2 regions of the Cupriavidus sp. UYPR2.512 genome follow, and region 2 is predicted to be linked to the other one. Evidence: riboswitches for the same ligand, from Rfam matches in the RefSeq annotation. Region 2 holds a riboswitch; the other holds the start of a gene.
The links. Region 2 has a riboswitch for ZMP and ZTP ahead of A3A5_RS0131775 (LysE family translocator). Riboswitches for the same ligand answer to the same signal wherever they lie in the genome.
Positions count from the first base shown of each region.

Region 1: it holds a riboswitch for ZMP and ZTP, as region 2 does, so the genes downstream of both, glyA (serine hydroxymethyltransferase) here and A3A5_RS0131775 (LysE family translocator) in region 2, are expected to answer to the same signal.

Region 1 is NZ_KB902964.1:49,517-57,852, forward strand. It holds gene tolA (cell envelope integrity protein TolA) at 1-877, opposite strand, end outside; gene tolR (protein TolR) at 914-1,357, opposite strand; gene tolQ (protein TolQ) at 1,429-2,112, opposite strand; gene ybgC (tol-pal system-associated acyl-CoA thioesterase) at 2,109-2,513, opposite strand; ZMP/ZTP riboswitch at 2,669-2,814, shown strand; gene glyA (serine hydroxymethyltransferase) at 2,942-4,189, shown strand; gene nrdR (transcriptional regulator NrdR) at 4,345-4,812, shown strand; gene A3A5_RS0114025 (hypothetical protein) at 5,182-5,574, shown strand; gene A3A5_RS0114030 (PilW family protein) at 5,571-6,485, shown strand; gene A3A5_RS0114035 (pilus assembly protein) at 6,479-7,099, shown strand; gene A3A5_RS0114040 (PilC/PilY family type IV pilus protein) at 7,096-8,336, shown strand, end outside.
Region 2 is NZ_KB903175.1:15,526-23,861, reverse strand. It holds gene A3A5_RS0131780 (SDR family oxidoreductase) at 1-807, shown strand, start outside; ZMP/ZTP riboswitch at 1,385-1,468, shown strand; gene A3A5_RS0131775 (LysE family translocator) at 1,489-2,121, shown strand; gene A3A5_RS45820 (hypothetical protein) at 2,486-2,590, shown strand; gene A3A5_RS45815 (hypothetical protein) at 2,638-2,814, shown strand; gene A3A5_RS0131770 (porin) at 2,779-3,921, opposite strand; gene A3A5_RS0131765 (cytosine permease) at 4,315-5,787, opposite strand; gene speB (agmatinase) at 5,879-6,853, opposite strand; gene A3A5_RS0131755 (LysR family transcriptional regulator) at 7,124-8,035, shown strand.

The DNA of each region.
Region 1 (8,336 bases), on a different contig from region 2:
TGCCCGGCACGTCCTCGGTAAAGACGATATTCGGCTTGACGCGGCGGCGCACGCGGTCGGAATAGCCCGGCGACGCCTTGCCACCGCCGCCGGCACCCGCGCCGGCCGTACTGCCCACGCCGCCACCGCCCGCGCCGGAGCCGCCGGCCAGCGCCTGCAGGCGCGCCAGCTCGCTCTTGCGCTGGGCATTGGCGGCAGCCTCGCGCTTGGCCTTGGCGTCGGCATCCGCCTTGGCTTTGGCCTTGGTCTCGGCATCAGCCTTTGCCTTGGCGTCAGCCTTGGCCTTGGCGTCCGCCTGGGCCCTGGCCTTGGCGTCCGCTTCCTTGCGTTCTGCTTCCTTGCGTTCTGCTTCCTTGCGTTCTGCTTCCTTGCGTTCTGCTTCCTTGCGTTCTGCTTCCTTGCGCTCGGCCTGTTCCTTGCGCTGCTGGTCCTGCTGCGCTGCCTTCTTCTTCGCGTCGTCCTTGCGCTGGGCTTCCTTGCGGTCGGCTTCCTTACGTTCCGCCTCTTTACGCTCGGCTTCCTTGCGCGCAGCCGCCTGCTTGCGCTCGGCCTCTTCGCGCGCTGCCGCCTCGGCACGGCGCTTCTGGCGCTCCAGCGCGATGTCGGCGTCGTCCTCGACCTTGCTCTTCACCTCGGGCAGCGGCGGGGCCGGGCGCGGCTGCACCACCGGCTCCGGCGGCGGCGGCGGGGGCGCGGTGGCGGCCGGAATCTCTTCCCACAGCTCGGCCTCGGCGCCGACGGGGGTGCTGCTCTGCAAGCGCACGCCGTAGTACAGCACGACGGCCAGCAGCATATGCATGAAGAGCGCGAACAGGAAGGAACGCAGGGTTCCCCGCTCCTTGACCGGCTGGTAGGGATAGGCGGCGACGGTCTTCATCAGGCGCAACGGCAATCAGATAGGCGCTTCAATGCGTCAGGAGGTCTTGGACTTGACCATCAGGCCGACGCGCTTGATGCCATCGGCTTTCAGGATCGACATCACGTCCAGCACCGCCTCATACTTGACCGCGCGGTCGGCGGCAATCACCACCGGCTGGTCGGGATTCTCGTTCTGGCGCTGGTGCACAAAGTCGAGCAGGCCCTGCTTGTCGAGCTTGCGCTCGAAGGCGTTGCCGGCGTTGTCCTTGCCGCGCGCGATGAGCTGGCCGCTCTCGTGCACGGTGACCACGATCGGCGGCGCCTTCTGCTGCGGCGTGGCGTTGGCCACGGTGGGCAGGTCGACGGTGGCGGGGCTCACGATCGGCGCCGCCACCATGAAGATGACCAGCAGCACGAGCATGACGTCGATATACGGCACGACATTGATCTCGGCGCTGGCCCGGCGGCGCGAGCCGCCGCGGCGCTGAATGGCTGCCATTGCAGGACTCCTGGAAACGCCGGCCCGGGCTTGCGCCCGGACCGTCTGGATTAGATTCGATACGTGTGCAGTTAGCGCGCCTGCCGTTGCAGGATGTTCAGGAACTCTTCCATGAAGCTCTCGAACCGGATCGCCAGGCGGTCGATCTCCGTGGCATAGCGGTTGTAGGCGATCACCGCCGGAATCGCCGCGAACAGGCCGATCGCGGTCGCCACCAGCGCCTCGGCAATACCGGGGGCTACCGATGCGAGCGTCGCCTGCTGCACATTCGACAGGCCGCGGAACGCGTTCATGATCCCCCAGACCGTGCCGAACAGGCCGATATACGGGCTCACCGAACCGACCGACGCCAGGAATGGCAGATGCGATTCCATCACATCCATCTCGCGCTGGTAGGCCGCGCGCATCGCGCGCCGGGCCGCATCGAGCAGCGCGCTGGCTTCGTTGCCGCGCTCGCGCGCCTTCAGGAACTCTCCCATGCCGGATTCAAAGATCCGCTCCAGCGCGCCGGTGTTGTGGCGGTTGTTGAGGGCACTGTTATAAAGCGCCTGCAGGTCGCCGCCGGCCCAGAAGTCACGTTCGAACCCCTCGGTCTGGGTGCGCGCCGAGCGCAGCGCCAAGTGCTTGCGGAAGATATAGGTCCACGAAAACAGGGACATGACGAGCAACAGCGCCATGACGGCCTGTGCCAGCAGGCTGGCGTGGAGCACCAGCGTTATGATCGACATGTCTTGCGTGACGGTCACGGGATTCATCGTGCGGACTTGATGGTAGCTAAAACGGGGTCGGGAATCGGGGCGGGACGGCAAGTGCTTCGATCGACACACCCAACACGGATCGCGCCCGAGGCCAGCATCACCTCGCCACGCCAGGCTTCCTGGGAGAACTGGACCGAGGCCGGGCCGACCCGGTCGATGCGCGTGCGGATCTCGAGCTGGTCATCCAGCCGGGCGGGCGCATTGTAGTCCACCGCCGTGCTGCGGACGATAAAGACCACGCCCGCCTCGTCGGCGAGCGACTGCTGCTCGATGCCGAGCGAACGCAGCCACTCGGTGCGGGCGCGCTCGAAGAACTTCAGGTAGTTGGCGTAGAACACCACACCACCCGCGTCGGTGTCTTCCCAGTACACCCGTAGGGTCCAGACAAAGTTTGTCATGGCCGCGATTGTAACGGAGAGCGATCGCGGTTTCGTGTAAACCCGCATGGCGACTTTGCAACAGCAAGTTGCTGGCCAGCCCTTGCCAGTCCTTGCCTGGCGGGGCCGACGGCTTGCAGCGGGCGCCCGCCTCGCGCTACACTGCGCGCAACCATTCCATCTTGCGCGACTGGCGAAGTCAGTGGGCACTACCACGAGGAAGCGCAAGTTCTCTGGCGTGACGTTCATTACGCGTTCGCGTAACGTTCAGCACGCCTAGGCGTGAAGTTCTTTGCGCCTGCCGCTCGCCTGGGCAGCGAATGGGAAGCAGGGTGCGCCCTGCACCGACGGTTACAAAGTGCCGCCGGTGCTGGTCGCCGCTAGCCTTCCCCGCGCGCCCTACCCCCGATGCGTGAATCGGATTCCCTATTTTTCAGACGAGTTTCGCCATGTTCGAACGCAGCCGTTTTACGATCGACCAGATCGACCCCGAGGTCTTTGCCGCCATCCAGCAGGAAAACCAGCGCCAGGAAGACCACATCGAGCTGATCGCCTCCGAGAACTACACCTCGCCGGCCGTGATGGCCGCCCAGGGTTCGCAGCTGACCAACAAGTACGCCGAGGGCTATCCCGGCAAGCGCTACTACGGCGGTTGCGAGTACGTCGACATCGTCGAGCAGCTGGCCATTGACCGCGTCAAGCAGCTGTTCGGCGCCGAAGCCGCCAACGTGCAGCCCAACTCGGGCTCGCAGGCCAACCAGGGCGTGTACTTCGCCGTGCTCAAGCCGGGCGACACCATCATGGGGATGAGCCTGGCCGAAGGCGGCCACCTGACCCACGGCATGGCGCTGAACATGAGCGGCAAGTGGTTCAACGTGGTCAGCTACGGCCTGAACGCCCAGGAAGACATCGACTACGACGCGCTGGAAAAGCTGGCGCAAGAGAAGAAGCCCAAGCTGATCATCGCCGGCGCCTCGGCCTTCGCGCTGCGCATCGACTTCGAGCGCATCGGCCGTGTGGCCAAGTCGATCGGTGCCTACTTCATGGTCGACATGGCCCACTACGCCGGCCTGATCGCCGCGGGTGTGTACCCGAACCCGGTGCCGCACGCCGACTTCGTCACCACCACCACGCACAAGAGCCTGCGCGGCCCGCGCGGCGGCGTGATCCTGATGAAGGCCGAACACGAGAAGGCCATCAACTCGGCGATCTTCCCCGGCATCCAGGGCGGCCCGCTGATGCATGTCATCGCCGGCAAGGCAGTGGCGTTCAAGGAAGCGCTGACCCCCGAGTTCAAGGAATACCAGCAGCAAGTGGTGAAGAACGCCGCCGTGCTGGCCGAGACCCTGATCGCGCGCGGACTGCGCATCGTCTCGGGCCGCACCGAGAGCCACGTGATGCTGGTTGACCTGCGCGCCAAGAACATTACCGGCAAGGAAGCCGAGCGCATCCTGGGTGAAGCGCACCTGACCGTGAACAAGAACGCCATTCCGAATGACCCGGAAAAGCCGTTCGTGACCTCGGGCATCCGCGTTGGCTCGCCGGCCATGACCACGCGCGGCTTCAAGGAAGAAGAAGCCCGCATCGTCGGCAACCTGATCGCCGATGTGCTGGACAACCCGCACGACGCCGCCAATATCGCCAGCGTGCGCGAGCAGGCGGCAGCCCTGACCAAGCGTTTCCCGGTCTACGGCTGATGCATCGAGGCCGCCCATGCGTGTTCGCATGAGCGGCCGGCAGCTCCGCAAGCCGGCGCCCCGGGGCGCCGGCTTGCGGGCCTCGCCAACCCGCCCCGCCACCGCAGAACGACAACACGGACAAGGCGACGGGGTTCAACTGAAGGTGGTCCGGCATGAAATGCCCCTTTTGCGGTCATTCCAATACCCAGGTACTCGACACGCGCATGTCGGAAGACGGCGATGCCGTGCGCCGGCGCCGCCGCTGCGAAGCCTGCGACCGCCGCTTCACCACCTATGAGCGGATCGAGCTGTTCTTCCCCGCCATCGTCAAGAAAAACGGCTCGCGCGTGGACTACACCCGCGCCAAGCTGAAGGATTCCATGCGCCTGGCGCTGCGCAAGCGCCCGGTCTCGGCCGAGGCCATCGACGAAGCCATCACCCGCATCGAAGAAAAACTGCTGGCCCTGGGCGAAAAGGAAATCCCCAGCAGCCAGGTCGGCGAACTGGTGATGCGCGAATTGCGCAAGCTCGACAAGATTGCGTATATCCGCTTTGCTTCGGTGTACCGGAGCTTTGAGGACGTGTCGGAATTCCGCGAAGTGCTGGACGAGTTTGCGGCGTCCACCCCCCGGAAGGGGTAGCAAAGTAACAAAATCGTTGTTTAATCCCCGTTGCTCTCCCGCAAGGCCCGCTTGTCGCATATTAAAAGGGCCGGGATCCTACTCGCCCGTAGGCTATACACGCACGCTGGCCGCTGCGATGCAGTCTGCCCAGGTGCTGATGGGACTGGGCACCGGCAACCAGAGACTCGTCGATATCAGCCAGTTGGGCAGGGTCCGCGTATGCGCGCCCGTGCCGACACAAACCACGGTGTGTCAGTAAGCCAGGCTGCCTGGTAGCTGATCCCAGGAAAACCGAAACAACATTCTGCAAATCCTTCACGCTTAGGCACGTATTCGCCTGCTCGCGACAGCTACTTTGACGGTCCCTGCCAGTCTCGGTGACCGCCCATGCCGGATCTTCGCAAGCCAGCACATCAAACTGCCTGCCCGCACGGCAAGCGCCGCTGCACCAGCCGCCCCGCCGGCTTCGCCCTGCACGAAACGCTTTGCGCGCTGATCGTCGTGGCAGCCGGGCTGATGCCAATGATGGGGACGGCGCCGAAGGCGCTCGCCCACCTGCGCAAACTCGACGCCCTGGCCCAGGCTGCACGCCTCGCCGTGGAAATCACTGAGCTGGACACCGCGCAGCCGGCACTGCAAAGCGAGCGGCCAGACCTCTGGTCGAGCCGGTGCGGAAGCATCCCGGCGTTTCCGTGCCCCGATGGCGCGCGACTGATCATGGCAGGACGGCTTGGCGGGCAGCCCGGCATACCCTCGATCGTCTTGTGGGTGCAGCCATGAGGTGGCAATCATCCAAGGCGTTTTCGCTGATCGAATTGCTGGTCGGGCTGATGCTTGGGCTGGTTGTCACTGCGGCAGCTATGGTGGCGTTCCAAGCCTCGCGCACCGCCTACCTCACCGCCACCGACCGCATTCTGCTCGAGGAACGCGGCCAGCGCGCACTGACCATCATCGCGTCGCTGCTGCGCCAGTCGGGCTGGCCTGGGGAGCCCATATCCGCCACCTCCAGCGCAGCATTGCCCGCCGTCAGCGGCGCCGACAACTGCGGCCAGCCCGCCATGGGTGCCATGCCGTCCTGCGGCAAATCCGGCATCGGCCGCAGCGACGCGCTGTTGGTACGCTTCAGCGGCAGCGCACTGACCACGGCACCGGCCCAACCGGACGAGACCATGGTCGACTGCAGCGGCTACGCGGTTGCTGCGCGCATGGACGGCGCCAATGCAAACAGTGGCTACGTCGCCACCAACGTCCTCTACGTCGCAGCAGGCAGCGATGGCGTGCCGCAACTGCTGTGCCGCTACCCGGCGCGCCGCAATGGCGTGATCGACGGCATCGGCTGGACCTCCGGCGCGCTGATCCGCGGCATCGAGTCACTGCAGGTGCGCTACGGCCTGGATACAGACGGCGACGGCCGCGCGGACCGCTTCGAGACGGCATCCACGATCCAGCCACTGGGTGAATCCGCCTGGCATCGCGTGGTAGCCGTGCAGGTTGCCATTGCCGTGCGCGGCGACCGGCCGGGATCCGCGGCGGCAAACCCGGGCCACAGCGCCGACCCGTTGCCAACGCCCGGCACCGCGGCCGGCGATCTGGCGCCGGCCGCGGCATCGCAGGCAGTCACCGCGCGCCGCGTCTTCGCCACCACGGTACGGCTGCGCAATGCGCCACGCTGCCAGGAGACACTGTGCTAGCCCGCCGCCACCTTTCATGCCGCCGCCAGTCAGGCGCCGTCACGCTGCTGCTTTGCGGCACGATGCTGCTGCTGGTCGTGCTGATCGCTGCCGGTGCGCTGCACATGCTGTTGTCGGGCCGGCAACTTGTCGTCATGCAGCTCGAACGCGAAATCGCCTTCCGGGCCGCCGAGGTCGCGTTGCTCGACGCCGAGGCGGACCTGCTCGCGGCAGCGGCATCGCCAGACATGACGGGCCGGCTCGACAACTGGCCAGCGCCCGGGCACTGCGGCAGCGGCCGTCAGGCCGGCCTGTGCCGGCCCGCGGTGGCAGGCCCGCCTGTATGGCAGCCCTGGCTGCTGGCGGACACCAACGCGGGGGCCAACGCGGATGCGGTCGGCGTGCCGCTGGGCCGCTTTACCGGTGCGACGCTGCCGGAGCTGCCCGCTGGCACGCTCGGCACGCGGGAACTGCCGCGGTATGTCGCCGAGATCCTGGACGAAGCACCGCCCGGCTACAGCGCCCCGGACACCGCTTCCGCCACCACGCTGGCGCCCCGGATCCGGATCACGGCCATCGGGTTCGGCCGCAGCCGCGCCGTGCGCGCGGTGGTCCAGAGTGTGTTCCAGCCATGAATCGCCGCGCCGTCGTTGCCCTCGCCTGTCTTGCCATGACCTTCGCGCCGGGGTTCGCTGCCACCGGCTCCGAAGCAGGCCGGCTGCCATTGGCTTACCGGACCACGGACGGCGCGTATCCGTGGACCGGGCGCTTGTTCGCTGTCGGCTGGCAAGGATCGGCGCCGGCGCTGCCGCCTGCATTATGGGAAGCCGGCGAGCGCCTCGACCGCCAGCCCGTTGCATCGCGCCGGATCTTCACGTCCTCAGCGCCGACGGGCGCAGCGCCGCCGCACGCCATACCGCTGCAGTGGGACGCGATCGACGCGGCTTTCCGGGACACCGATAGCGTGGACACGCTGAAGCGCCTTGACCGCTCCCATCTCGAATGGCTGCGCGGCGACCGTACCCAGGCGGGTCTGCGGCCGCGCGACACGCGGCTCGGCAACGCGGCAGGCGCCCGTGCGCGGGTGGTGGCGCCGCCAGCCTGGGCGCCCGGCAAACCCGGCCACACCGGCTTTCGCCTGCGCTACGGCCTGCGCCCGAATATGGCCTGGCTGGGCACCAACGATGGCCTGCTGCACGGGTTCGATGCCGCGACCGGAGAAGAGCGCGCCGCCTATCTGCCAGGGGTGCTGTTGCCCTACGCCGCCGCCATGCCGGCGGCCGGCGCACCGCTGGTGCCCGCGCCCTGCCCCCGCCCGGAAGCGCAGGACGTGACGGTCCGCGGCGAATGGCGCACCGTCTTGCTGTGCGGCGTCCCTGGCAGTGCCGGGGCCGGCAATCCCGCAGCAGCCTTTGCGCTTGACGTTTCGGATCCCGACGGTCCGATGCCCTTCACGTTGTTATGGGAGCTCGCCGCCACTGACACATTGCCACTGTCCGCACGCGGCCCGGTGCGTGCGGCCGGCGTGCCTGGCCAGGACGGATTGCGCTGGTACGCAGTGATGACACTGGCTGCCACCACCAATGACAAGTCGATGGCAGCCCGTTCCGGCCTCGCGCTGCTGCCGCTCGACAAGCCTGCCGGCGCGGCATGGGCCGGCCAGCATGCCATCCGCACCCTGCCATTGCCAGAGCGGGGCTGCCAGGGCAATCCGGCGACCGGCAACCTCGTTGCGGTCAGCGTGCTGTCCGACATGACAGGCGCTGCACGCACCGTGTATGCGACGGACGATGCCGGCCAGCTATGGCGATTCCCGCTCGCGGATGCGCCGCCATCAGGCAGCGCGGCCGCCGCGTCGTGCCTGCACAGGAT
Region 2 (8,336 bases):
GGCGGAAAAACAGCACTCGTCACCGGTGCATCTTCGGGTATCGGGCGCGCGTTTGCCTATGCGTTGGCCGAACGCGGTGCGAGACTCCTGCTGGTCGCACGCTCTCACGACAAGCTGCGCAATCTGGCCGCAGAACTGCGACGCGACTATGCGTGCGACGCCGATTTTCTGACGGTCGACCTGAGCGCGGCCAACGCCGTCGACACGATCGATCGTCATCTGAAGCAGACCGGCACGGTCGTCGATGTGCTAATCAACAATGCGGGCTTCGCAGCTTACGGGCGCTTTGAAACGATTCCGTTGACGTGCCAGCGCGATGAAGTTCTGGTGAACTGCATCGCCGCGATCGAGCTGACTCATCTTCTGCTGCCGGGGATGCAAGCGCGATCCGACGGCGCAGTCATCAACGTCGCGTCAACCGCGGCATTCCAGCCCGATCCGTATATGGCCGTCTACGGCGCGACGAAGGCCTTTCTCCTGTCATTTTCAGAAGCTGTTTGGGCTGAGAACCGGCATCGGGGCATCCGGGTCGTCGCGCTATGTCCTGGCGCGACGCAAACGGCCTTTTTCGACGTTGTTGGCGCGAAGGAGGCTGCTGTCGGCGTGCCGATGCCGGTCGCGAACGTGGTGCAGGATGCCTTGTGGGCGCTCGATCGCAATCTGAGCTATTGGGTTGTGGGGGGGCGAAATCGACTGCTGGCGAACTTGCAGAGACTACTGAGCCGCCAGATGTCGGCTCGGCTCGTTGAAAAAATCCTTCGGCCAAGAGAAGTTCAGGATCTCGCGGCAACAGATCTCAAGGCGTAGGGCTGCGCCGTTTCCAGATGGTAGTCTCGACGTCGCGATCCTCAGATCGTCTTCGGCGGATAGCGAACGGCTGAAACTGGCCGAAGGCGGGCGATCGTCGGTCGCCAGGCCGGCAGCGACCACGGATTTCCGCTTCCGACCCACAACAGCCTTTCAACATTCCGGCTAGCGGACGTTCGTTTGCCGGGCGATCTAGTGAGAATAGCGTGTGGTATGACATCGCACTATAGATCTAGTGTTCTCCAATCACGGCGGCTTCTCGCCAGAGCCTCGAGCTCAGTACGTTGTTCCTTCGTCAGTTCCAGCGGCCTTCAAACGGACATCGTCTATGTCGCAGTTCTTGTTCGGCTCGACAGCATAGAGATATTTCTTGTGAACCGCTTAGTACCAGCCCGTTCTGGCAGGAACCGCGCAATTTCGGCTAGTTCTTCGGCAGAAAACCTGAAGTCCGGAAAGCCGATCGGTCCACTTTGTCAGCCCAACGGACACCAGTGATCGTCCCATGTTGGCTGGTTGTCTGTAAGAGCACAACCACGGCTCCGCCGAGCCTAAAGTATTTTCTCCTGTGCTATGATTTCTGCACTCATGTGACTGGCGCATACAGATGGAGCACTATCGGGGAGCGTGAGGTTGCTAGCTGCCGCGCGCCTGGGCATTACCTACTATCCTTGGAGATGGGTTATGCCTGATTTTTCACAGTTGCTCATGTTCGCTCTTGTGGCGTTGGGAATGGTTTTAACGCCAGGGCCGAACATGATTTATATAATTTCCCGCTCAATTTGCCAAGGTAGACGCGCAGGCCTCATTTCGTTGGGAGGTGTTGCTCTCGGCTTTGTGTTCTATATGCTCTGTGCGGCATTCGGAATTACGGCTTTCGTATTTGCGGTACCTTACGCATACGACACGCTTCGCTTTGGCGGCGCTTTGTACCTTCTATATCTTGCCTGGCAAGCGGTTAAACCGGACGGACGGTCCGCGTTTGCAGTACGCGACCTACCGGTCGATACCCCAAGGAAGCTCTTTAGCATGGGGTTTATCACCAACTTGGCGAATCCAAAAATCGCCGTCATGTATCTGTCTCTGCTCCCCCAATTTATTACGGCAGGACACGGCAGTGTTCTTACCCAATCGCTAGCGCTCGGCAGCGTTCAGATTTCGATCAGCCTCGCTGTGAATGCACTTATCGTCGTGACGGCGGGATCGATATCCACCTTCCTGTCAGGACGCCCGCAGTGGCTATTAGTGCAACGCTGGCTGATGGGAAGCGTTCTGACAGGTCTGGCGGTGCGGATGGCATACGAATCCAGGAAATAGCAACACCTTGCCGATACGTCGGCGAAGGTGAAAAACATTTCGTCGGGTTCCGAAAGGAACACCGCGCCTCAACCCTGCTCGCCCCGCAGCACGATTGCGACAAACGCGCATCCCGTTCGAGTCGCGTTGCGCGCATTTGCCGATGCTATTAGGCTTGACGACCTTTGAGAGCGCTGGATGGTCAAGGAAGGTGCCACATTCGTCGATTCGGCAATGCTGAGTGCCTGTACTCGGCAATTGTCAGCACAGCCGCGTCAATGGCGGCTTTTCGAACCATCTTGAATACCATGCTGAGGGCTGCAACGGGGCGCTGTCATGGATGACGCTGGCGTAGCTGCACCGCGGCAAGCCGAGCCTGCTAGACGTGGTCTCGGGCGCAATCGCCTCACAGGTTGCCATAACGCCAGCGTGCGGCTATGTCGGCCCTGTGGGGGCTCTGGCAGTTGGGCTGGTGGTGTGGCCGTGCTGAACCCTGCCGATTGAGAAGCTCAGCTAGGATTCGACGGCTCCTTTGACGTGTTCGATGTTCACGGCGTTGGCGGACTGTTGGGCGGCGTACTGACGACAGTGTTCGCTCTCCCCGCGCTAGTATCGATAAATAATGGCATGGCGTTCACAATTCATAAAATAAGCCACGACAATGACGATTCATTGGAATCAAAATTTATGTCGAAGCGCCACGCGCAGCATTAACTGATTTTGATTAGACGAAATGCCGCTCGCGGACGTCACCTGCGCGAAGTCCAACACGGTACTAGTCGAGTCGCCACCAACGCGCTGGTAGGCACCCTGCACGTAGATGTCCGTCCGCTTCGAGAAGTTGTAGTCCGCCATCATGCCGACCGTCTGATAGGTCGGATGCTGGACTCCCGTCGTCACATGGAGGTTTGCGCGCGTATAGACGTACATGACACCAACGAACAGGGCGGGGGTGAGTTGATATCTCGCGTTCAACTCGAAGTTCTGGAATCGCAGCGACGACGCCGGCCCGGAGGGCGGAGTAATTGCGCCAGCATACCCGTTGCCGAGCGGTTCGATGACCTCGGTATTGGTATACGAAAAGCCCAACGTGGCCGCCCCAAACGCGTAGTTGGTGCCCGCGCCGAAGATTCTCAGCCGTGTGCCAATAAAGTTGGCGTCCCCGGCATTGTTGAGCGCCCCGCCGGCGGTCGACGACGGGTTGTCCGTTTGCTGATAGGCCGCGGCAATCAGCAATCCGCCATTCGCATACTGGCCACCGAAGCTGTAGTGCCGATTGTTTGCGAAGTCTGTGCTATTGCTAAAGCCGTACATACCACCGAACTGGAAGCCGCCGAACGTCGGGCTCGTGTACTTCACCGAGTTGTTGACGCGGAACGAATTGTCGGTGTTATCGTTGTCGTACACGTGCGAAAACATGTAGCCGGCCCAATTCCCGTTCGCGGTGGTCTGCGCAACGTAGTCCACTTCCGCGTCGTACTGTCGTCCCAGCGTGACCGACCCGATGCTGTCGTTTCGCAAGCCGACATAGGCCTGCCGACCAAACAATAGTCCACCCTGGCCAAGGCGGCCGGTGCTCACGTTGAAGCCGTTTTCGAGCTGGAAGACCGCCTTTGTCCCACCACCGAGATCCTCAACCCCTTTGAAACCCCACCGGCTGCCTTGAGCGAAGCCGCTCTGCAGCTCAAACAAGCTATGTCCATCCACATTGTTCGTGTAGTTGATACCCTCATCAACCACCCCATAGATCGTCACCGCACTCTGCGCCATCGCCGGAACGGAAACGGTACAGAATATTGATCCAATGATTTTCCTTCTCATTATCTCCTCCTTAGTCTTTTTCTAAGCATGCTGGCGCAGCACCTGGCATCCGGCGCTGGCTGCTGGCTAAACAGGATGCACGTCTCCCTGGCCGCCGCTTGTCGTGAAGCTGTTGGTGGCCACATCAACTACCACGGTGATACCCGTTGCTTTGTCGAGTCGAAGACTACGAATCCGCCTATGCCCATGACAATTGAAATCGCGGCATAGGGCATACCGCAGCGGAATGCATCCTTTGAATTCGCGATGCCAAACTGCCCGGAAGCCCTTGTCGGTACTTGGTCAGCGTAGTGCGGTAGCGATCGCAGCTCTCCAAGGTATTCCGGACATGACGCGGGTAATCCCTAGGTGCTCCGACCCGATATCGCGCGGGTGCAGGCCGCATTGGTCGGACTACGACTCGGCGTGATCGGCTGGAAGGATCAGCGCCTGCGGCACGTTCGCTTTACTGCCAAAGTAGTAGTAAATCACGGCTGGAACAACCAGACCCACGATCCAGGATATGTCGACACCACCGAGCGCCTCCACCCATGCACCGGTGTAGAAGCTGGTAGCAATGAAGGGCATTTGCACCGCTACACCCAACACATAGACCGTCATGCCCCTGGCATTCCAGCGACCATAGCGGCCGTCCGGGTTGAAGAGCGCTGGCACGTCGTAGCGCTCCTTGGTGACAAAGTAGTAGTCGACCAGGTTGATGGCGCTCCAAGGAGTCAGGAACGCAAGTAGGAACAAAAGGAAGGCGGAGAACTTCTTGAGAAAGTCATGCTCCCCGGCCGCCAAAGCGAGCCCGGTCGAAAACCCAACCATGACCACGACGAAGAAGAATTTCGTACGGCCGGAGATGGTCCGTTGCCCACCAAGTCCGGTCAGGATGGCGGCGACCGACATGACGCTCCCATACGCATTCAACGTGGTGATCGTGAGTTTGCCCAAGACGATCGTCAGGTAGAGCAAAATGGCGGCTACCCCAGTTGCGCCCAGGTCGACGATGAAGCTCACCTCATGTCCGGCGAACTGGTTGCCCGCCAACGCCGCGGCAAAGACACCGAAGACCATGGAGATCTGCGAACCCAGCACCGAACCAATGCCAACTGCGAGGAATGTCTTGAAAGCCGAGGTCGAGCGAGGCAGATAGCGCGAGTAGTCGGCGACATATGGCCCGTAGGCAATCTGCCATGAGGCGGAAAGGGAAACGGCCAGCAGGAAGTGCCCCACATCGAAGCTGCGATTCTGTAGCAACGCGCCAACGTCCTGCCCTTTGAGTAGGCTGGCGAACAAGTACAGGAACGCCACAACGCCAATCACGCTGGAGACTCGCCCCATGAAATGAATGGTGCGATAGCCGAATGTCGCGAGCATGATCACCAGGCCCGAGAACAGCAGAATCGAGCTGGCGTTGCTTATACCCATCAGATGGCTGAGCGCTTGGCCGGACAGAACCATGCCCCCCGCTGAGAAGCCCACGTACATGATGCAGACAAGCACCAGGGGCACAATCGCACCGTAGACGCCGAACTGGACTCGACTGGAGATCATCTGCGGGAGCCCGAGCTGAGGTCCTTGCGCGCCATGGAGCGCCATGACCGCGCCGCCCAGGATCTGTCCAATTAAGAGGCCAATTAGCGACCAGAACACATCGCCACCAAGCACCACTGCCAGTGCACCCGTTACCACAGCGGTGATCTGAAGATTGGCGCCAAGCCACAAGGTAAACTGACTGGCCAGACTGCCATGCCTTTCCGATTCCGGGATGAAGTCAATCGAGCGCCGTTCAATGAGCCGGGAGGAAGTCGGGCCTGAGGTTAGATCCGGACCTGAGGGTGAGATTGCGGAGGATTCCGCGCCGAATTTCGAAGTGTCCATCTTTGTCTCCTGCGTAGAGGCTTACCTAGCTGTCGATCTCAGTCGACGGCTGGCAGTCTATTTCTTTCGGTGCTGATCAGATGTTCGGAGGTTAGCGCTGCTTTTGCTTGCTGATGTTGGCAGCTAGGACACATAGGATCTCGAACATCAACGTGGCAGCGACCAATGCCGTATTGCCAGTTGGGTCAAACGGCGGCGACACTTCAACCACATCACCTCCGATGAGATTCAGGCCCCGTAGTCCACGAATCATGTACTGGGCCTCGATCGTTGTCAGCCCACCGATTTCCGGCGTGCCAGTGCCGGGCGCGTATACGGGATCCAGTGCATCGACATCGAAGGTCACATACGTGCGGCTGTTTCCAACTACGCGCCCGGCTTCCTGGATCACGGCATCAACACCCATCGACCGAAATTCATCCATGTCGATGACTCGAATGCCCTGGCGTTCCCCCCAATCATTCTCACTGTCGTTGTATAACGCCCCACGAATACCGATTTGTATGGTCCGCTTCGGATCCAGCAATCCCTCCTCGATCGCCCGCCGAAAGGGGGTGCCATGTGTGTAAAGGTTATGGCCAAAATAACGATTCCACGTATCTGTATGCGCGTCAAAGTGAACCATACCTACGGGCCCATCCTTTGCAAGCGCCCGCAGGATCGGCAACGTCACCAGGTGATCTCCGCCCACCGATAGCGGCGCAATATTAGCCTTGCATACTGCGTCATAGAAGGCGGTGATGCAATTCATCGAATCGATCAAATCCACCGGATTGACAGGCGTATCCCCTAGGTCCGCGCAATTGCAGATCTCGAATGGTTTGATGCCGCTGCTTCGATTTACATTGCGCACCATCGTCGAGATATCACGCACCTGACGAGGGCCATGTCGCGCGCCCGGACGATTGGTGGTGCCACCATCCCACGGCACCCCGATTAACCCGATATCCACGTCTGGAATGTTCTCATCCATCAGCCCGATGTGTGGCAGCCGCATCAATGTGGCCAAACCTGCATAACGTGGCGTCACCGTGCCGGTGACCGGCGCAAACATATTTTCTTCCATGAGTAAGGTCCTCGCAGTTAGTACGACTGGAACCAGCGCTCCGATGCTGTGGTCCGGCCCTCAGCCAGAGGCGTCCATTTAGTCTTGCACGCGAGTGCCACATGTTGAATCAGAACTTCTCGAACTTTAGTTTTGGATTCCTCGAACCTTCCCAATCTGCCATTCATGGTCGGTGGCCATGCTAGGCTGTCCGTGGGATACGACGTAAGCTGTAGGAGCCACTAGTGCAAGCCCACGGACAGCGGATGGAGGGGTATTAGTATGATCAGAATGACCGACGTCGATCTACGGTTGTTGCGCATATTCAAAACGGTTGCTGACTTGAAAGGTCTCTCAGCAGCGGAATCTGCACTCAATATGAATTTGTCCACGATAAGCTCCCACATGACGGATCTCGAAAAGCGACTGGGCCTAAGGCTATGCGAGCGCGGTCGGCGGGGCTTCCATCTGACCGAAGAGGGCCATTCTGTTTATCAGGCGGCCGAGAGCTTGCTGAACTCGGTGGAAGAATTCCGGGCGGAAATCGGCGCCATACGTCATGAGATCAGCGGCGAGTTGGCAATCGGCGTTGTAGATAACACCATCACCGACGTGCAGGCTCAAATTACGGATGCGATCCGCGCCGTCAAGCAAAAAGGCGGTGATCTCTTTTTGAAAATGGAGATCAAATCCCCAGACGAGATCGAGGCCGCGGTGCTTGAGCGGAAAATACATGTTGGCATCGGACCCTTCCGTATTATGAATCCCGGTTTGACGTACCTGCCACTCTACACAGAGAATCTACGTCTTTACTGCAGCCATCGTCACCCTCTTTTCAAATCGGCTCCGAGTGACATCAACACAGAGGATTTGCAGAAGCTGGATTACGTTGCGCGGGGTTATATGCGCGAATCCAGGGAGCTGAGCGACGCTAGCAACTTTAAAGTAGCGGCCACCGTCTATCACATGGAAGCCGTCGCGACACTCGTTTTGTCAGGCAACTTTATCGGCTTCCTTCCGGAGCATTATGCCTTGCAGTGGGTCAAGCAAGACCTGATGCGAGCGATAAATCCCGCGTTTCTAAGCCACAGCGCCGAATTCTCTCTTGCGTTGCTAAAAGGTCGTGAACAGACGATGGCTGTGCGAGTATTTGTAGATGCGTTGCAATCTTCTTTACAGCTCAATCGACGTATGTCAACGTAGCTCCTGCATTTGTGACCCCGAGTTCGACGGTTTCGCGCGCAAACTGTTGATGCCGAAAGCAGCGATTTTTCTCATGGCGACGTTTGGGAGGGGAGACCATTGTGCATCGGGGCATTTCCGAATGCGGCTGCTAGCCGAAGTCCGGCGGTCGCGAGAGGCGACATCTTACGCACAGTTTCAACGGCGGATGCCGTGACGCGACGCCGCTTTTCGGCGAACGAACGACTCCTGGCTGAGTGAAGTTGCCATTTGAATGTCTCGCAGACGTATGGGCCGAAAGTCGCTTCATGGCCGACAGCGG